Flavisolibacter tropicus: one gene and its partner. The main gene of each other region encodes a partner of the protein of the gene in region 2 in a complex. Links are inferred from orthologs where the notes say so. Each region holds a gene or a part of one and is shown on either strand. Other genes may lie near its edges. The genes, in order: accD and SY85_RS22595.

Region 1 (10,273 bases), 4.3 Mb from region 2 along the record:
ATTACTGTTATATTTATTAAACAGACTTCGTAAATATTGAAATTCTCGCCGCACTAACGTTTGATCATCACTAAAAGAGGCCATTCCCATCAAACCCCGAATGCGTACATTCTTTAATTGATCTATACCTGATTGGGTAATTACTTCTTCCAATTCTTTACTATCCAGGCCAAACTTCGTTTCTTCTTGGGCTATGTGTATTTGCATCAACACATCAATTACACGACCTTGCTTTTCTCCTTGCTTATTAATTTCCTTCAATAGTTTATAGCTATCCACTCCATGAATCAAGTGTACAAACGGAGCTATATATTTAACCTTGTTTGATTGTAAATGTCCAATAAAATGCCAGCGAATATCAGATGGCATTTTCGACTGTTTATCTATCAGTTCCTGTACATAGTTTTCTCCAAAATCACGTTGTCCTAATTCATACAATTCCTGTATTGCTTCTACAGGCTTTGTTTTGGATACTGCTACAAGCGTAACATTTTTCTGATTTAAGTCTTTACCAATCTCTTGGTATGTATTCTTATTAACCAACATTTTCTTTCTATTGCTTACTATCAAAGGTAGGCACCATATCCATTCTGTTTCTTAGAATCATCTTATGATAGATCAATAGCCTTGAAAGCTGATACGCTAAATAAAAAAGCGCTCCTCTTGGAGCGCTTTTACTTTCAAGTTAATTTCTATTACTTCAATATCGTTCGGCTTATTACAATACGCTGTACCTCAGAAGTTCCTTCATAGATCTGCGTAATCTTAGCATCGCGCATCAAACGCTCTACATGGTATTCTTTTACAAAGCCATAGCCACCATGTATTTGTACTGCTTCAGTTGTAGTCCACATTGCGGTTTCTGAAGCAAATACTTTGGCCATTGAAGAACTAAGGGTATAATCCTTCATCTGATCTTTTTCAAATGCCGCACGCAAACACAATAAGCGTGAGGCCTCAATTTTAGTAGCCATATCTGCCAATTTGAAGGCAATAACCTGATGGTTGGCTATTTCAGTTCCAAAAGCTTTACGCGTTTTAGAATAAGCTAACGCTAACTCGTATGCGCCACTAGCAATACCTAGCGCCTGAGAAGCAATACCAATTCGTCCGCCAGCTAACGTCTTCATAGCAAACTTAAAACCAAAGCCATCTTCACCGATTCTGTTCTCTTTTGGCACTTTTACATCATTGAACAAAATAGTGTGCGTATCTGATGCGCGAATACCCAGTTTATTCTCTTTGGCTGCCACTACTACACCCGGCCAGTTTTTCTCTACAATTAATACATTGATACCTTTAGGACCCAACTCTGGATTGGTTTGAGCAATAACTAGATATACAGAAGCTGTCCCCCCATTGGTGATCCAGTTTTTAGTACCATTCAATAAATAATAATCACCTTTATCTTCTGCAGTAGTTCTTTGTGAAGTAGCATCGCTTCCTGCCTCAGGCTCACTTAATAGGAAAGCTCCAGTATACAGTTCGCCATCTTTTAAACCATGTGCCAAGGGCGTCAGGTATTTTTGTTTTTGCTCTTCAGAGCCATATGCTTCTAACCCGTAACATACCAAGCTATTGTTAACGCTCATGCATACGCTAACACTGGCATCTACTTTAGAAATCTCCTCCATGGCAAGTACATAGCTTATTGTGTCTAAGCCACTACCACCATATTTAGGATCAACCATCATTCCTAGGAAACCTAGTTCGGCCAGTTTCATAATTTGTTCACGAGGAAATTGTTGTTTCTCATCACGTTCAATTACACCTGGCAAGCATTCGTTTTGTGCGAAATCGCGGGCGGCCCGCTGAATCATTAAATGTTCTTCGCTTAGTTGGAAGTTCATGAGTATTATTTGTGGCGCAAATGTAATGGAAAAGACGGCTGATTGTAAATGCCCAAATAGCCCCTCTTAAACCCATTACAAATCAATCACTTATGAATAAAATAACAAAGCCAATCAAGCAGATTTGGAGCCATTATTTGAATAAATACAGCATTTAGTTTATAGATTTGAGTAAAATTGATTAAAGGCCACATTTTAGGCCCCAAACCTTTATTTTCTCCCTCTTTCAATCCCTCTCCCCTTTTTCTCGCTGCATCCTATTTTTGCCTCATGGATATTCAGATAATTTCTTCCAATTCACCCGCCTATGAGCAAATGATCAATCTCAGAATGGAGGTTTTGCTTGATCCAATTGGCATACCCAGATCCTATATTAACCCAGAAAAAGAAAGCCTGGATAACTTGATTGCCGCCTTTGAGAACGATCAGGTAATTGGTTGCTGTATTCTCACTCCCAGCATCAACAATAGCATTCAGCTTCGCCAGATGGCAGTTAAACAAACTATTCAACGAAGTGGCATAGGTGCATCAATTATTACATTCGCAGAAGCCAAAGCAAAGGAAATGGGTTATAAAACATTGTTTATGAACGCGAGAGACGTAGTTCTGCCCTTTTACGAAAAACAAGGCTATCAAATAGATGGAGAGGGCTTTAAAGAGGTTAATATTCCACACCATAAAATGAAAAAGGAGCTATAAAGCTCCTTTTTCAACAATTCAATTTATTTTCTCTACGCTGCTCTACCCATTTGTTTTAAAAATGAAACATGTGAAGCTACCGCATGTATCATCTTTGGATATTCAATATAAGGAACATCATACTCAGCACATGTTTGCTTAATGATTTTACTAATAGCTGGGTAATGAATATGAGAAATTTTAGGAAATAAATGGTGTTCAATCTGAAAGTTCAAACCGCCTACGAACCAGCTAATAACTCTGTTACGAGGTGCAAAGTTGGCGGTAGTCTTTAACTGGTGAATAGCCCACTCATCATCCAGTTTGCCAGTCTCTGCATCTGGCATCGGGAAATGAGTATGCTCCACGGTATGTGCCAATTGGAATACTATACTTATAACAAAACCTGCTACCAGCGTAGTTATTAAGAATCCAACTAACCATGAAATAAAACCAACTTCATAGATTGGCAAACCAATAAACAAAAACACATACAACAATTTAAAGCCCCAAAAAACAAGATGATCGTAAAAGCTCATCTTCTTCAAAGGCATAGATCCTACACGTTGCTTAAAATACTTTTGAAAGTCCAGCACAAACACCCAAAGCACATACAACATGGCATATAATACCCAGAAATAGCGATGCTGATATTTATGGAAACCATATTTCGGCTGTGTAGAACTCATGCGCATCCAAGGCTGAATGTCTATATCATCGTCAATACCATCAATATTAGTATAGGCATGGTGAATTACATTATGCTTCATATTCCACATAAAAGAACTTCCACCTAATACCTCTAAAGAAAAAGCAGCCAGCTCATTTACCCATTTGTACTTACTAAAACTACCATGAGCCCCATCGTGCATGATATTAAAGCCTATGGCAGCAATTGAACCTGCAAAGATTACACATTCTACTATGGCCCAAAAAACTGGCGGAGTGAAAAACACCAGATGTATATACATAAAAATGAAAGCCGAAACCAAAAGAATGGCTTTAAGAGAAAGAGCTACTCCACCTGTAGACTTTTTACCAGTTTGCTGAAAATACTGGTTAATACGTTTTTTTAACTCTGAATGAAAAGAGTGCTTTACGTTTGAGAATTTCGGTGTTGCCATTACAAATACGCAGATAAGTTGTTTTTAAATAAAATATTTATGTTCACTTTCATAGAAAGGGAATAGGCTTGGTTGTTAAGTTTCCTGAAGCACCAGTGCATCTAGACTTGAAATGCCAATGCTTTTTTTGGAAAGAAAGCCTTCCGCAAATTGCACACCAATCCGTTTACCTAAAAGTCGAGCCCTTGCTGTAACAGCTTCTAAAAACTCAGGACTAGATATATAAGTCTGAGGCTCAGAGCTGTTTGGGTCAAAAAACTGTGTTTTATAAGCCTTGATCGAATCAAGCCGTTGCTCCCACACATCGCTGATATCTACAATCACATCAGGTTCGTAAAAACGGTCTTGAATATAATGAAGCAAGTATTTAGGACGCCATTTCTCCTGCTCCTTACCATTGTCATCATAAGTTTTTACCTGTCGCAAACCAGATAAAAAACAGGCGTCATAGATAAGTTGTCCACCTTTGCCATGATCGGGGTGACGATCTTCAAGTATGTTTCCGATGACAATTTCGGGTTGATATTTGCGCAACATACGAATCACCTTCATTTGGTGAGCTTCATCATTTACAAAGAAGCCATCCCTCATTTTAAGATTCTCGCGTACATGCGCGCCTATGATTTTAGCAGCATCAGCAGCCTCTTGGTAACGGGTTGCCACGGTGCCACGGGTACCCAACTCTCCTTCTGTTAAGTCTATGATACCAACTTTTCTACCACTATTTACTTCCTTGATCAATACACCGGAACAGCCCAACTCCACATCATCAGGGTGTGCGCCAATAGCTAATACATCCAATTTCATGAATTGCCAATCTTTAAAGAGGCTGCAAGATAAACAGTAACGCCCGAGTTACAAGGGGGATTAACATTTACCTTTCTTTATAAATGGCGGAAGAATCCAAACCTCCCTAATCTTCTGACGTTCACAAGCAATTGCCTATTAAACCATTAGGTCACTCGAATAATTAAGTCCCAAAGCATTCCTGATTTTAATCACCCAGAAAATTTAAGTTTCCTGACAGTAAAGTAGACTACATTTACATTTCACCTTTTCATCTAGCCTTTTAGAGATGAAAAGGCAGACCAATTGTTCCCAAGTCCTTACAATGGAGCTATCCTGACATTTCTTTCCCATCCTTAATTCCCAATACCCAGTTCCCTTCTTTCAACTGCCAGCCAATAACCAATACACATCATAGTCCTATGTACAAATGAACGCCTATATTTGTGCCTGAAATAAACATTGATCGAATGTCCAAACAATTTGAGGATTTTGACGCAAACCTCGCTGGCGAAGAAGGAAAGACAGAAGAAACAAAAACCAGTTGGTTTAAACGATTAACAAAAGGTATTACGACTCCATCGTCTGAAAGAAAGGAAACTCCTGAGGGTTTGTGGACCAAATGTCCGGAGTGTAATTATATCTGTACCATAAATGATTTACGCGAGCAATTGTTTGTCTGCCCTACTTGCGGTTTTCATCATCGTATTGGAAGCCATGAATACTACGAGATATTGTTTGACGACAACGAATACACTGAGTTATTTGAAAATATTCGTTCAAAAGACTTTTTAGGCTTTACAGATTTAAAACCTTACCAAAAACGTTTGGAAGAAACCTGGTCAAAAAGCAACCTAAAAGATTCCATGCGTGTAGCCACAGGTAAAGTGGGTGGAAACGATATCGTAATTGCCTGTATGGACTTTGGCTTTATCGGCGGTTCATTAGGTAGTGTTATGGGTGAAAAATTCAGCCGGGCAGTTGATTACTGTATTCAGAACAATATGCCATACATGGTTATCTCTAAGAGTGGTGGCGCCCGTATGATGGAAAGCGCCTTCTCCTTAATGCAGTTAGCCAAAACAAGTGGTAAACTATCCCAATTATCAGATGCCAAACTGCCTTATATCTCTTTATTAACCGATCCTACGTTTGGTGGTATTTCAGCATCTTTCGGTATGCTGGGCGACTTAAATATTGCAGAACCAGGTGCTTTAATAGGTTTCGCTGGACCTCGTGTTATTAAAGAGACTATCAAAAGAGACCTGCCTGAAGGGTTTCAGCGTAGTGAATTCATTTTAGAGCACGGCTTCTTAGATTTCATTGTAAACCGTAAGGAATTAAAAGAGAAGCTGGCGAAAGTTGTAACGCTTTTCAAAAACTAGACACAACCATTTGAAGTTATTGACCCAATTGTAAACTTCAGATTTCAAACCCTAAATAACTAAATGGAAATTAAGAACCGCTCGGCTTACTTTGAATACTATGTTGACGATAAATATGTAGCTGGCATTTCATTGCTGGGTACAGAAGTAAAGTCGTTACGTACAGGCCGGGCGAGCTTCAATGATAGTTATTGCCTATTTCAAAAAGGAGAACTCTGGATCAAATCCCTGCACATCTCCGAATACTCGCACGGGACAGTTAACAATCATGACCCAATACGCGATCGTAAACTCTTGCTTACAAAAAGAGAATTGAAAAAGCTGGATGCCAAGATCAAAGAAAAAGGATATACTATAATTCCACTGCGCATCTTCTTTACAGATAAGAATCTAGCCAAACTAGAAATAGGACTGGCAAAAGGTAAAAAGCTTCACGACAAGCGTGAAACCATTAAGCAGCGTGATACTGAGCGGGAATTAAAACGCTACATTAAATAATTTATAGACCAACCTATCGTTATAGCTAATAGCATGAAAAAGTTAATCACAACACTTTTCTTATTCGCTTCTTTTTGGGCCAACTCTCAAACAAGTTTAGCAGGCTATTGGTATGGCGTTGCTTATGTGGGTACCGGTACAAGCGCAAATTCTTACTTAGTAGAACTTATCATTAACCAAAATGGCAATACTGTAAATGGTATTGTCAATTATTATTTTCGTAATACATTTCGCAGTTTTAAAACAAATGGCAGTTATTCGGCCGACGATCGCCAATTGTCTTTATACAATATTCCCATCACTTACCATGGTTCTAACAGCCGCATGGAAGTAGATTGCCCAATGGATTTCATTGCTAACTTACGAGTAGCACGTGCAGGTTCAAATTTGAATGGTCGCTTTGTGAGTAAGGAAAACTATCGCTATACATGCCCCGAGATTGTTTTTGACCTGCAGTTGAATAAAGATGCCAACAACCAGGACTCTATTTTAACAGCATTGCGCCAATTTAAAGAAACATACCAGGTATGGTCGCCTTCTGCTACTGACACATTGGTATCGACAGTGGTATTACAACGCCCCATTACAAATTTTGTAGTAAATGACCGTTACAAACAAAGGGAAAATGTGATACTAGATGAAATTGAAGTAGAAGCTGATTCTGTTCGTGTAGACTTATACGATAATGGTGAAGTAGATGGCGACTCTGTTTCTCTTTTCTTTAATGATAAACTGCTAGCTTCTAGCCAACGATTAAGCACAAAGGCAATACATATGGACTTAAAATTAGACTCCCTGAAAGAGGTTAATGAAATTGCCATGTTTGCCGACAACCTAGGCAGTATTCCTCCTAATACAGCTCTTATGATTGTTTATGACGGACGTCAGCGTCATGAGATTCGTCTAAGCAGTAACCTCAGCCAAAATGGAGTTCTTCGTATTAAGAAGAAGAAAAAACCAAATCAATAACTAGTCATTTTATTAATGAGCTTAACTATTTAAATTAATAGTTAATTGGGGAACCCCATGCGTGATAGTAGCTTTGTATACCGTGGATCTGTTTTTATATTCTCTGGTATATAGGGCTCGTATTTTAATGTCAGCAGAACAGGCTCTTTATTTTCAAATGCTTTTTCAAAATAGTCAAAGGCCTCATCAACATCACCCAAATATGCTGATGATATACCCGTAAAGCCATAAGGCACATAAGCTTTTGCTTGCCGCTCTTTCAGGTCATGCATCAAGGCTCGCGCTTTTTCCAGGTTGCCCATTTTACAATAGGTTACAATCAATCCGTTTTGAGCAAAGTGGTGCCTGTTGGATATTTTCATTGCTTTTTCATAGGCAACGATAGCTTCTTCATATTGATCAAGGCACATGTAGGAATTTGCCTCATAAAGCCGACAAAGGAAGGAATATGCATCTAATTCAAGACCAGCCTTACAAGCCTTTATAGCATCTTTAAATTTACCCACAGAGAATAGAATGGCTCCCAATGCGCCATGCGTAATAGCACTATAAGGGTCTAACTTCAACGCCATCTGGCCATATTGCTCTGCTTCATCAAAATCGCCTATAACCCATGCTAATAGATCCAATCCATACCAATAGTAAACTTGGGGATAATTAGGATTGAGGGATATAGCCTTTTGAAAATACCCCTCCGCTTCTTTCCATTTTCGTTCAAATGTGTAAAATGTTCCCAAGGAGCAATAAGCCTCACTTAAAGTAGGATTCAATTCAATGGCCTTTTCCGCCGACTCTTTGGCTTTATATAATACTTGCAGAGGCGGCATCAAACCATAAAAGGCAGCCAATAAGTTTCCATCGGCATAGCCAGCATGGGCTAATGCAAAGTCGGGATCGATGTCTATTGCCTGCTCAATATGCTTAAGTCCCGTCATAATAGCAGAACCCCTCCTATTTATGTAAAAACGCCCTTTCAGATAAAGATCATAAGCCTGTGGATTGTGCCGATATATTTTTGTGGAAGATGTTATTGTATCCAGGTCAAGTAAGGTTACTTTTAGCTTTTCCGATATAGCGCTTGCTATTTCATCCTGAATAGCAAAGATGTCGTCTAAATCCCGATCGTATTTCTCAGACCATAAATGAAAGCCATCTTCAACATTGACCAGTTGCACAGTTATTCTTAATCGATTACCTTGTTTGCGCACACTTCCTTCCAAAACGGTGCTCACCCCTAGTTTCTCTTTCACTTCGTCAAGGTCTACTGTTCGCTGATTAAATTGAAAGGAAGAACTACGTCCAGCAACCTTTAATTCTTTTATGTGTGTTAGTGAGTTTAATATCTCCTCTGCTACCCCATCTCCAAAGTATTCCTGTTCCGGATCATTACTCAAGTTTACAAATGGTAATACAGCAATACTTTTTTCAGGTGAACTCTTGATAGGCTTATTAAACCGTACCTGTACCCCCTCACGTTTGCGCTGAGATTGCTTCTTACTTACCTCTGCCTTACCCAATAAAGAGTCTTTGGGGGGTATAATTAAACCATCGTGCTCTAGAGCAAACACTTCAACTTCTCGTTTTACATTCTTCAGTTGATATATACCTATGGAGACTGTTTTAAGATCCGGGTGATTCTGAATCTCATCATTTACCTTATCAGACAATAACACACTTCCTGCTATACTTAAGGATTCAATGCGTGAGGCAAGGTTCACACCATCGCCTACTACATTTTCATTATCAATAATCACATCGCCTACATGCAGCCCCATCCGCACAGGCACAAACAGATTCTTTCGCAATGATAGTTGCATTGATAAGGCGCACTGTACTGCTTCAATTACACTTTGAAAAATACTCAGTGTTCCATCGCCATAAAACTGAATGATCTTGCCATTAAATTCCCGATGCTTCGCTTGTAGTACATCCCGATGACGGTCTTTTAAAGCGATAGCCTGCTGCTCATCTTTTTGCATGATAGCCGTATACCCCTCAATATCTGTAAACAGTATGGCTGCTAATTGGCGGTGTTGACTCATAGGAATTAAGTTCAACGTAATAAAATTAGACAGTATTTATCCATTAACCTATTGCAGGGATTAATTACTTGCATAAATTCTAAATAGTTAGGCAACTGAAGAGCAAGAATGAGGGAAATTAACTGTATGGCAATAAAAGAAACCACCAATATAGGTGCAAAAAATCAGAGAGTTGCACAAATAAAAAAGCGTTTACAGTAATACTGTAAACGCTACGTATAAAAAGAATTGCTTTTAGAACAATTGTGATTGCTTGGCGGCTTCAGCTACTTCCCAAGACATTAAAATACTCTTGTTGAAGTCGATCAACTTCGCACCAATAGCTTTCCACCCCATCACGTCAACAATCTGTGCCACCTTGAACTTAGAAGTTCTCGCTTGTGTACCTTTCCCTTGTTGAACAAGTAGTACTGGCTCGTCTTCTGTAGAAACCGCTTCCAGCAAATTACCTTTTCCTTCTTTGATGAAAGGAAACTTGGTCTTTAATGTAGTGGTTTCAATACGGAAGCGTTTTAGGTTATATTGCCCTTTATCGTTATCCAGATATACTGCTGTAATAATACGCTCCGGGTCAAACTTCTCAACCAGCATTACATCTTCCGGCTTGAAACGTTGCGTCAACTCCTGATCCGTAATTTCATATGTACCATCGTTATTGATCACCAGGATTCTATCTTCTGCATCAAAGTCACCCAATTCTATACCCTTGCTATCATGATTCAGTCTTCCGAACTTATCATCAAACCAAAGCTTGATACTACCTAAGGTAGCAACACCAGCTTCTTTAAACTTCACCTGGCGTACAGGGTATTTGGTTACTTGATTACCAATTGAAGATCGGCTCTTGATCTCCAACTCTTCAAAGAAGAATTCAAACTCTTTATTACGTGCTGAACAGTTTGGACTTAAAACTACACGCACTATTTCCGCTTCACCATTCG
Region 2 (10,363 bases):
AAGCAAAGCTCATTAACAAATACTTTGACCATTAGTGAGTACCAGGTAGCCAGCGATAATGAAGAGACCATCCAGACTGTACAAACGGTAAAGCTGCCAGAAACAAGAGATTTGGAAGTAGTTAGTGAAATCATCAATGAAACCGGTGATGATCGCCATAACATAAATATGGGCGACTCTGTAGTGCTGGTTGTTGAAGATGATCTGCGGTTTGGAAAGATCATGATCGAGAAAGCGCACGAGTTTAATCTGAAAGTGGTTGTGGCTACATCCTTTGGCGAAGTCTTTGACCTGGCCAATAAGTTTACACCGATAGCAGTAACGCTTGATGTGAAACTGCCAGATGCCAGTGGATGGAGAATCCTTGATCTGTTCAAGAACGATATTAACTTCCGTCATATTCCTATTCACCTGATCTCTGGTGAAGAGAATCGCTTACTGGCTATGCAACGCGGTGCCAGAAGCTTCCACCAGAAGCCATTGAAAAATGAGGCATTGCAGGTGTTGTTCAGTGATATGGTTCGGTATAGGGATCATAAGCCGAAGAATCTCTTACTGGTAGAAGACAATGAGCTGGATTCATCGCAAATCGCCAAGATCCTGGATAATGGTGAGGAGATAGATATTGAAATTGCCAGCACAGGTACGCAGGCATTAGAATTGATTAAAGAGAAAGAGTATGACTGTATCATTGTCGACTTCATGCTCCCTGATATTGGTGGACTGGATTTTGTAACACAGATCAACTCATTGAAGAAAGTGCAGATGACGCCGGTGTTGATCTACTCGGCTAAAGACTTTTCTCCAAAAGAAAAGACGCAGCTGAAGCAGTATGCCAATCGCATCTTGCTGAAGGACGTGCAGTCGCTGGAACTGTTGTTAGAAGAAACGGTGATGCACTTGCATCTGGATCATAAGAACCTGCTTTCTGAGAAACGTAAAATCATTGAGAATCTGCGCTCTCGTGAAGATGTATTGATAGGTAAAAATGTACTGGTAGTGGATGATGATGTGCGTAACCTGTTTGCGTTGACCACAGCCTTTGAACGGTATAACATTAATGCCATTACAGCAGAAAGTGGACAAGAGGCGATCAATATCTTAATGGAGAACGACACTATAGATATTGTACTCATGGACATTATGATGCCGGAAATGGATGGATATGAAACCACACAGAAGATTCGTAGGGAGCATAAGAATACGAAGCTGCCAATAATAGCAGTAACGGCTAAGGCGATGAAAGGAGACCGTGAGAAGTGTATTGAGGCGGGTGCATCTGATTACATCACTAAGCCTGTAAAAATTGATCAGCTACTATCGTTGATGCGTGTGTGGCTTTATAAATAAGTGAAGTTTGAGTCCACGGGCAACAGGCGACAGTCCACAGCAAAATTTCTACTGTTGACAGTCGTCTATGGACTGTGGGTTTCTTTCACGTAATACCTTGTAAATGGAAACTATCAAGACAGAAGATCTTACTAATAAAAATCCAATCAAGATACTGGTAGTAGATGACCGGGAAGATAACCTGTTCTCTATTGAAACCATATTGGATAGGGATGGCTACCAGATCCGAAAGGCCAATTCTGGCAGGGCAGCATTAAAAGTTTTGCTCACCGAGCAGGACTTTACCCTTATCCTTATGGATGTGCAAATGCCGGAAATGAATGGTTTTGAAACGGCCAGCTTGATCTATGCTCGTGAAAAACTAAAGCATATTCCTATCATCTTCATAACGGCGCACAACCATGATGAAGAGTATATGTTTGAGGGTTATAAGATGGGGGCTGTAGACTTCATTTACAAACCTATCAATCCTGAGCTGTTGCGTTTTAAGGTTAGTGTGTTTGTTGACCTGTACCGGAAAACACACCAATTGATGATTCAGGAGCGGAAACTGATGGCCGCAAATCTGGACCTGGAAAAAGAAATTGAAGAGCGACGCATAAATGAAGAGAAGATCCATTTACTGAACGAGCAGTTGCTGATGAATAACACCGAGCTGAAAGCGATCAATGAAGAATTAGACCGCTTTGCTTATGTGGCTTCGCACGATTTGCAAGAGCCGCTCCGTAAGATCCTGATCTTTAGCGATGTGGTAAATATGAAACTGAAAGGGCAGGTAGAGCCTGATGTTCAAAACAGTCTGGATAAGATCATTAATGCCTCTAACCGAATGCAAAAGCTCATTAACGATCTATTGCAGTTTTCAAGACATGCTAATAATGTTGATGAGTTTCGGAAGGTTAACCTGAACGAAGTGTTGGCCAATGTGCTTAATGATATGGAAATGGATGTCAGAAAAAAAGAAGCTCGTGTACAGGCCACTGACTTGCCCGTTGTATGGGGGGTGCCCAGTTTGTTGCATCAACTCTTTCAAAACCTGATCAGTAATTCGTTGAAGTTTAGCAAGAAAGATGTACAACCTACTATAAGTATTTATAGTGAGGTGATTAAGCAGGTCAATTCAAATAGCCTTACGAATGGCGCTCAGCCAAATTCCTTTTACCGGTTATACATTAAGGATAATGGGATAGGGTTTGATGCTAGGTATGCAGAAGAGATATTTGTAGTGTTTAAACGCCTTCACAGTTATCATGAATTTGAAGGAACAGGCATTGGTCTCTCTATCTGTAAAAAGATAGTGGAAAAGCATAGCGGCCAAATAGCAGCAGATGGCAAGCTGAATGAAGGCGCAACATTTATAATAACATTGCCAAAAAAAGATTGGGCCGGTCTTGAGCAGAATAGCACTGTTTCCAACCAATTAGCTGCGCACCAAGCGTAGAAATAAATGCGCATCCTTTATTTAGGATGTATTGAACTAACACCACTTACGGCAGAGCTTGCTGCTTTGCTATAGGTGGTGTTATTTTTGTTTGCTATATTGTTTTGAATCCCATCTGGAACAACCAACATTTTTCTTTCTCCTATGTAGCCATCCTCCCTAATTCCTAAGAAAGGCAAAATACCGACCCGGAAATAGATGTCAAGTACGTGTAGTGCCTAATGTGCTATACGGTTGTCAACTTAAACAGTGACGTATGAGGCCTTTTTACCTTTTTTATATATTCCTAATAATTAGTCCGTTTGCTAATAGTCAGCAGTTTAGCATAAAAGATTTAATTGATTTTACAAGCTATTCTGCCAATAAGTTTGATAATCACATTGCCAAAAAAGACTTCAGGCGAGACTATTATGCTCCACAGGAAAGTGTGTCTATTAGTAATTATGTTCAAAAGATTAAGAAGGGTGATTCAACAATACGGTCTATAGCATATGGATCAACTAACGGGAAGTTTAGTATTCATTATCAGACTTCATCGCAAGGGGAGCGCGAGGCCTTAAAGCAACAATTAGCTGCCGTTGGATTTCACTCTTTAGCCAATTCCGCTACTACAAGTGATGAAGGTGTAATGATGCAGCAGGGAAACTTAAGGGCTTATTCCACTGTGGAAATAAGGGATAGTGTTCCCCTTTATACCTTTATTATTGAACGTAAAGAATTGCCCAAAGCCAAGGATATTCAGTTTGCGGAAGATTTGTTGTCTATTCCTTCTCATGAATATCTATCCTATGTATTTGGAGCGGATGCTGTAAAAAAAGATGTCTTTTACTATTCGGACACGGATACTAATAAGTGCACTGTTTTGTTTCCCAACTCCAATAAGCAGGTCATTTTTATCTGGGATGATGAGGCAAACTATAGCAATACCGCCTTTATTCTAATAGGTGGACAGTTGCAAACCACAAATACGGCACAGACCAATTTATCAATAGAACATAATCTCTGGCATTCCCGGCAAGGCATTTACTCTGGTATGACATTGAGGGAATTGCAAGCATTGAATGAGGGCCCTATAAACTTCTATAGTTGGGGGCAAGAGCAAGAGGGAATGTTGGCGCCAAAGAACCATGGGAGGATTGATTTTACCAAGGTGGGTGTGGTCCTGAACTGTTTGAATTGTAGTGATGGACGTTACCAGAAGACGAGTGTAGTAAGTTCTGATACACAGATACAGCAGGATAAGAAAATCTATGTGTCTACGATTATCATAATACCGGAAAAAGAGAAGTCGGCTACGGCCTCTCGGTAAAGAAGCCTTAGCCGCTCATTTTCTTTGTCATATCTACAACCACGCCCTGGTGAAACAAATCGTTGAGTTGTGTAGGCTCTGGAGCAATGCGTGCTACCGGTCCTATTTGTTTCAATTCCAATTCTTGTTGTTCTTTCAGTTTCAGGTATGCCTGATGGCGGGCCTGACGATAGCGTTCCAGCAACTGTAAAATCGCTGTTGTATTTACCAGTGTTTTAATGGCTCCATAGTGATTGACTTTAGCGCGTTGTAAAAAGAGAATCACATCTTCTAGTGCCAGGAAGTCTTCATAAGAAGAAAGCATGATCTCGCAAGCCAATACACTTACTTGTGTGTCAGTAGGCTGCTTGTAGCGCGGAAAGCCTAAGGATGCAATAAACTCTTTTAAGATCATTGTTAAAAGTTTATGCATGGTCTTGTTACCATACTTTAAGATCAAGCCCGGTATACGATCTTCAAATGGTATAGCCAGCAAGGCATCATAGCGTACGGCGTTGTCTGTCTGGTATTGCTGGCTAACCAGGTTCGCTATCATGGTATATTCTACCGTTGATGTGAACAGGCGGGAGGATGTGCGTTTGGCCTTTGGCTTATCAGAAGCCGGCTGCGCTACTTTGCCTGTGGTTTTATAATTTATTTTCTTGATCATTGTGTAGTAGTGTTTTCATTATTTGAAGAGTAGGATCGTGAAACGTCAAATGTGAGACGTGAAAGAAGATCGCTTATAACGTAACTCTCATTTAATGCTTCTAGGTTGTTTTGTGGAGAAGCAGGTTAACTGATAGGTAAGATGCTCACGTTTGGCGTTTCACTTCTCACGAATCCCTACTCACCATTCACCACTGACCACTCACCGTCTTAGCTCGCTTTTCTGTACTGCACGCTCATCATGCGGAGGCGTTGGTACAAGCTGCCTATGACTAGAGCGGCATTATCGTCTTCCATTTCTAATTGGTGCCACTCGGAGTCGCTATCCATTACATAGATGTCGTCTTTGGGACTTACTGCTACCGCCCATGCAGCAAAAGGGAGGGAGTGAGGGGTTACTTTTATTTCAATGGCATGATCGAAGTATAGATATTCATGACCCACTAGCTCTTTAATAATAGCGGCACATTCTTTATAAATGGTTGGTGTCATAGCTTTTGTGTTTTTCATGGTTAGTGGGTCGGATTGTGAAACGTCAAACGTGAGACGTGAAAAGGGTCAATTGTAGTGTCGCTCTCGTTTAATGTTTCAAGACTAGCTTAATAAAAAACTAACGGTTTATCATAGGTTCACGTTTGACGTTTGACGTCTCACGATTTCCTTTAGTTAGCCTCGTTCCAGCGTTATTCGATACGTCGACCTGGATGATTTAAAAGCTCCTTCAATCACTTCGCCTGTCTCATGGTCTACGCCAATTCTGCCGGGAGCAACGCTACGTAAACGTTCTTCTAACACTTTCTTTTGTTCTTGTAAAGCCTGGATCTGTGCTTCCAGTTGGTTCCATTCGTCATTGTTGCTGTAGTCGTAGTTAACACCGGCCTCACACATTTCAATCTTGGCTCCGCTAGTGGTAATCAGCCTGCCATGATGTTTTACTAATTCATCGCGCAGGAAATGAATGTAACGTTCATCTTTCCGCATGGTCTTTACAAATTCATCCATTGCCGCTAAGGCTTCGGCCACCTGAAACACGTTACCGTTTTCCAGTACATGCTCCACGGAGTTATCAGCCAGGTCGCGTATTTGTTTTTTGTTCAGCCCTTCCTGTATGGAAGGAAGTCCCGCCTGGGCAGGATTATGCTGCGCTAAGTGTCTTACCATTGATTTGTGATCTACGGTTAGTAATTAATTGTTGTAACAGCGGATTGGTATCGATTTCTACTTTGTTCTTGTTATACAGTTCTACCAATTCTTTTTGTGTGCTGCACTGTTCCACCTTGTCGTACCAGGCGCTGCCGGGTTTTACCGAGTTGAACACTTCTTCACCCTGCTCACACCATTTTGCTATTATTTCACCGGTTTTTTCTGAAGGAACAAAAGCTGGCTTATCGATGAACAGTCCTGTGCGATCTTTACTTGTCCAGGCGTTGTGTTTGGTATCCATTTCCAGGTTGATGGTCAGCTCATACTCAAAGCCTTCCCTGGTAATTTCTTTCAAGCCACTCTTTTCAACCTTAACGCGTCCATTGTTGTCTTTAGTCATCTCGTAATCCTGTTTGCGGCGCACCGTAGTAATGATATGCGATGGGCTGTGCAGGATTGCCTCTAAAAATGCCTGGTGGCGAGGTGTTACCTTAGCCCAGTCCTGGTACTTACCGCCAAGGCTTTCTACAATTTCTAAACATCCACCTTTACCATCCCATTCGTGCGAGATGCTGTCGACAATAATTACTTCCATACCTGCTTTTTCGCAGGTGCGAATTGCTTCAATATAACGTTCTGGTGTAAACGGCGCCGTTAGTGGCAGTACATTGAAGTTGCCCAAGTGTGCATACAGGTCGGCGCTGCCATTTTCGGTGTCAATAACAGCTACCTTGCCCAGATCGCCACAAAGGCCTTTTGCAATTTGTATGGCACTATAGGTTTTACCAGCGCCAGATACTGCAGATAGTCCTAAGCGGATCTTGGCTTTCTTTCGTGTTGCTTTTCTTAATTCCATTGTATATCGTATTTAATCGTACTCGTGTGATGAATGATGAGTAATCAGTAATGAGTGACTGATTTGTTCATCACTCATTATTCATTGCTCATTTTTACGCAGCCTTGTTCATGCTATTCTCCAACTGGTTGGCGAAGTAGCGGATGGCGGCTTCTTCTAGATCTTCCAGTACGCCGGTCACTTCCAGTACTGGTTTTATATCTGTACCGTTCCATCTGATAAACTCAATGTCTACGGTATAGCGGTCAAAAACATCAATAGGGCTGGCAGAAGGATTGAAATAACCGATGCCTTCGATCACTAAATCACCCACATGTTCTGTTACGATCTTCAGGTCCTTCACCACTTTATGCTTAAGTGGATAGTGAAAAATGAATTCCTTTTTGAGCTTATGCATAACCACTTGGATTTGTGAATAAATACACTAAATTTGTGAATAATAAAGTTACATAATTTCACATTATCCACATAATATTCACATTTAAATTCACAATTGGTTAACACATATGAAAACTGAGTATAACATAAAGAATATCAGGCAGTTGTATAACCTTACCCAAGAGGAATTTGCTACTGCATTGGGCATAACACGTGAATTGGTCAATAAAATGGAGAAAGGCAAGTGTGGCGTGAGTAAGGCCACGAAATTGCTCATTAATAACTTCATAGAGGAGCGAAAAAGTGAAGATTATTCACATTCAATTGTTAGCGATGTGCAAATTTTTGGTACGGCGCATTCTAAAACGCGTAACCTGCCTTACTACTTAGAGCGCAGAGAGCAGAAGAAAGAGGTGCGCCAGTTGGAAGTGCCCCTGGTTGGTATTAAGGCGCAGGCGGGCTACGTAAAGGCTTATGAGCAAACGGATTATTTAGATACCTTAGAAAAATACTCTTTGCCTCCTGGAGTGAACCCTACAGGAGCTGTTTGGAGCTATTTTGAAGTAGACGGGGAAAGCATGGAGCCTACCTTGTTTGCTGGCGATCTTATCCTGGCTACGATGTTGCCGCATGAAGACTGGCCCGATATCCGCAATTTTAGCGTATATATCATATTAACCGGGGAACAGCTGTTGGTGAAACGCGTTTACCAGCTTAATGATAAAGAATGGGTACTGATCTCGGACAACGAAGACGTAGCTCCACAAATGCGTATCCTTGTAGACGATATCAAGCAGGTTTGGACATTCCGCCGCCACATACGCTCTCGCGTACCGCAGCCAAGGGAATTTAAGATTACGGCATAAGGGATGGTCAAAACCAGGATTTGGGGAGATTAATGGATTAGGAGGAAGGAATAATGAACAAGGAACAAGGAATGATGAAGGAAGAAGGGAGGGAATGTTCAATGCTCAATTCTCAACGATCAATGTTCAATAAAGAGAGAATAAATTGATAAATGAAAAGCACTTCAATTAGGGAGTGCTTTTCATTTATAGTCAGCCCTTCATTTCTTGGTGTCTTTTAATCTTATCGCCTTTGCGTGAAACCTGATCTCCTTTTCTCTGTGCGAAACCCTTCCCTGCGCCCCCGGCGCCTCTGTGTGACACTAATTTTCAAATAACAAATTAACAATTCCCTAAAGCTGCTTAATTTTAGCGCCACTATTGATACTTGCCTATGCCATCTAATGCAAACAGACAGTTCCTGGATTTTGAGAAGCCTATTAAGGATTTGATCGATGAGATTGAACGTCTGAAACACGCCGCTGAGCAAAAGAAAATTGATTATTCTGAGCAAATTGCCAAACTGGAAGAGCAAATATTGGAGCGTCGTCAACAGATAACGCAAAACCTGACCAGCTGGCAAAGGGTGCAATTAAGCCGTCATCCGGATCGCCCCTATACCTTGAAGTATATTGAGAAAATGACTGAAAACTTTGTGGAGCTGTATGGCGACCGCAATGTGAAGGACGATAAAGCCATGGTGGGTGGATTTGCCCAGCTAAATGGAGAAACCGTAATGTTCATTGGTCAGCAGAAAGGGATCAATACCAAGACGCGTCAGCTGCGAAACTTTGGTATGGCCAATCCTGAGGGGTACCGCAAAGCGCTACGCCTGATGCGCCTGGCCGAAAAGTTCAACAAACCCATTGTTGCCTTAATTGATACACCGGGTGCCTATCCGGGCCTGGAAGCAGAAGAGCGTGGACAAGGGGAAGCTATTGCCCGCAATATTTATGAAATGATACGCCTGAAGGTGCCGGTAATTGTCGTAATTATTGGAGAAGGCGCCTCTGGTGGTGCACTGGGTATAGGCGTGGGCGACCGCGTATATATGATGGAGAACACCTGGTATACGGTAATTTCTCCTGAAAGCTGTTCTTCAATCTTATGGAGAAGCTGGGATAAAAAAGAAGTAGCTGCCGAGCAGCTGCGTCTGACAGCCGATCACATGAAAGGCTTTGGACTGGTAGATGATATTATTCCTGAACCAGCTGGTGGTGCGCACTGGAACTACGATGTGGCTGCCCAGATTTTGAAGAACCATTTAATTAATGTTTTAAAAGAGCTGAAAGCCATTCCTACTGAAGAGCGCATTAATCAGCGTATTGATAAATTCGGCCGTATGGGCTTCTGGGAAGAGGCGGCTTTGGAAATTCCTGGAGAAGAAGCATAGTTATCGGGATCCGGGAAACGGCAATCGTGAATTTAGAAATTCATTTTCGATTGCCGATTCACAATTCACGATGCATTATTGACACTAAGAAACTTTATAAATACTCATGGTTAGAGATATTTTAAGAGGAACGGGTGTGGCATTGGTAACACCGTTTCAAGCAGATGGCTCTGTTGATTTTGATAGCCTGCAAAAGCTAATCAATTTCGTTATAGAAGGTGGGGTGCAGTATGTGGTAACCTTGGGTACTACAGGTGAGACTCCTACCTTGTCAAAAGAAGAAAAGCAAGAGGTTGTTCAGGCTACTTTTTCAACTGTTGCTGATCGTGTGCCTGTAGTGATTGGTATTGGTGGTAACAATACTAACGAGGTGGTAAAAGAATTGGAAGCATTTCCAATTGAAAAAGCGGCGGCTATCCTATCTGCCAGCCCCTATTATAACAAACCTTCCCAAGAAGGAATTTATCAGCATTACCGAGCAATGGCCCAGGCAACCAACCGGCCTATTCTTTTATACAATGTTCCTGGTCGTACAGGCAGTAATATAGCACCTGCAACCGTGGTGCGCCTGGCTAATGATTTTGAGAACATTGACGGTATTAAAGAAGCTAGTGGCAATATGGGGCAGTGTATGCAGCTATTGCGTGATACGCCACAGGACTTTATGGTAGTGAGCGGTGATGATAATTTAACCCTGGCCCAGATAGCCTGTGGTATGGATGGTGTGATCAGTGTGGCTGCTAACTGCTTCCCTAAAGACTTTACTGGTATGGTAAATGCCGCTTTAGAAAATGATTACGTTACAGCGCGTTCTCTGAATAATAAATTGTTGTCAGGTTATGACCTGCTGTTTGCTGAAAACAATCCGGCTGGTGTGAAAGCATTTTTAACCGAACTAGGTATCATTGAAAACAACCTGCGTTTGCCTTTGGTTCCACTAAGCGATCGCATTTATGAGCAAGTGAAAGAGTACCTGGAATCACTTCGCCAAAAAGGAATT

The links.
Region 1: the proteins of SY85_RS22595 (region 2) and accD are in contact, whole or in part, in a solved structure (PDB 8UXZ), measured with the Escherichia coli proteins. The link is inferred for Flavisolibacter tropicus from one-to-one orthologs.

The regions. Positions count from the first base shown.
Region 1 is NZ_CP011390.1:1,026,116-1,036,388, forward strand. What follows is about bases 4,035-6,865. They hold accD (acetyl-CoA carboxylase, carboxyltransferase subunit beta), read left to right. Parts: upstream 4,035-4,908; coding sequence 4,909-5,823; downstream 5,824-6,865. Other genes in these bases: bshB1 (bacillithiol biosynthesis deacetylase BshB1), read right to left, coding at 4,035-4,459; smpB (SsrA-binding protein SmpB), read left to right, coding at 5,887-6,321; SY85_RS04175 (hypothetical protein), read left to right, coding at 6,355-6,865. Also shown: SY85_RS04140 (YggS family pyridoxal phosphate-dependent enzyme), read right to left, coding at 1-546; SY85_RS04145 (acyl-CoA dehydrogenase family protein), read right to left, coding at 696-1,850; SY85_RS04150 (GNAT family N-acetyltransferase), read left to right, coding at 2,121-2,549; SY85_RS04155 (fatty acid desaturase family protein), read right to left, coding at 2,582-3,652; more of bshB1, read right to left, coding at 3,728-4,034; more of SY85_RS04175, read left to right, coding at 6,866-7,290; SY85_RS04180 (adenylate/guanylate cyclase domain-containing protein), read right to left, coding at 7,332-9,332; SY85_RS04185 (DNA gyrase/topoisomerase IV subunit A), read right to left, coding at 9,567-10,273.
Region 2 is NZ_CP011390.1:5,290,853-5,301,215, forward strand. Bases 7,443-10,363 are described here. They hold SY85_RS22595 (acetyl-CoA carboxylase carboxyltransferase subunit alpha), read left to right. Parts: upstream 7,443-8,364; coding sequence 8,365-9,363; downstream 9,364-10,363. Other genes in these bases: SY85_RS22590 (LexA family transcriptional regulator), read left to right, coding at 7,443-7,991; dapA (4-hydroxy-tetrahydrodipicolinate synthase), read left to right, coding at 9,470-10,363. Also shown: SY85_RS22550 (HAMP domain-containing protein), read left to right, coding at 1-1,350; SY85_RS22555 (sensor histidine kinase), read left to right, coding at 1,454-2,791; SY85_RS22560 (hypothetical protein), read left to right, coding at 3,048-4,100; SY85_RS22565 (hypothetical protein), read right to left, coding at 4,108-4,749; SY85_RS22570 (hypothetical protein), read right to left, coding at 4,959-5,258; SY85_RS22575 (hypothetical protein), read right to left, coding at 5,415-5,909; SY85_RS22580 (AAA family ATPase), read right to left, coding at 5,884-6,747; SY85_RS22585 (hypothetical protein), read right to left, coding at 6,842-7,144; more of SY85_RS22590, read left to right, coding at 7,254-7,442. UniProt on the Escherichia coli protein: Component of the acetyl coenzyme A carboxylase (ACC) complex. First, biotin carboxylase catalyzes the carboxylation of biotin on its carrier protein (BCCP) and then the CO(2) group is transferred by the carboxyltransferase to acetyl-CoA to form malonyl-CoA.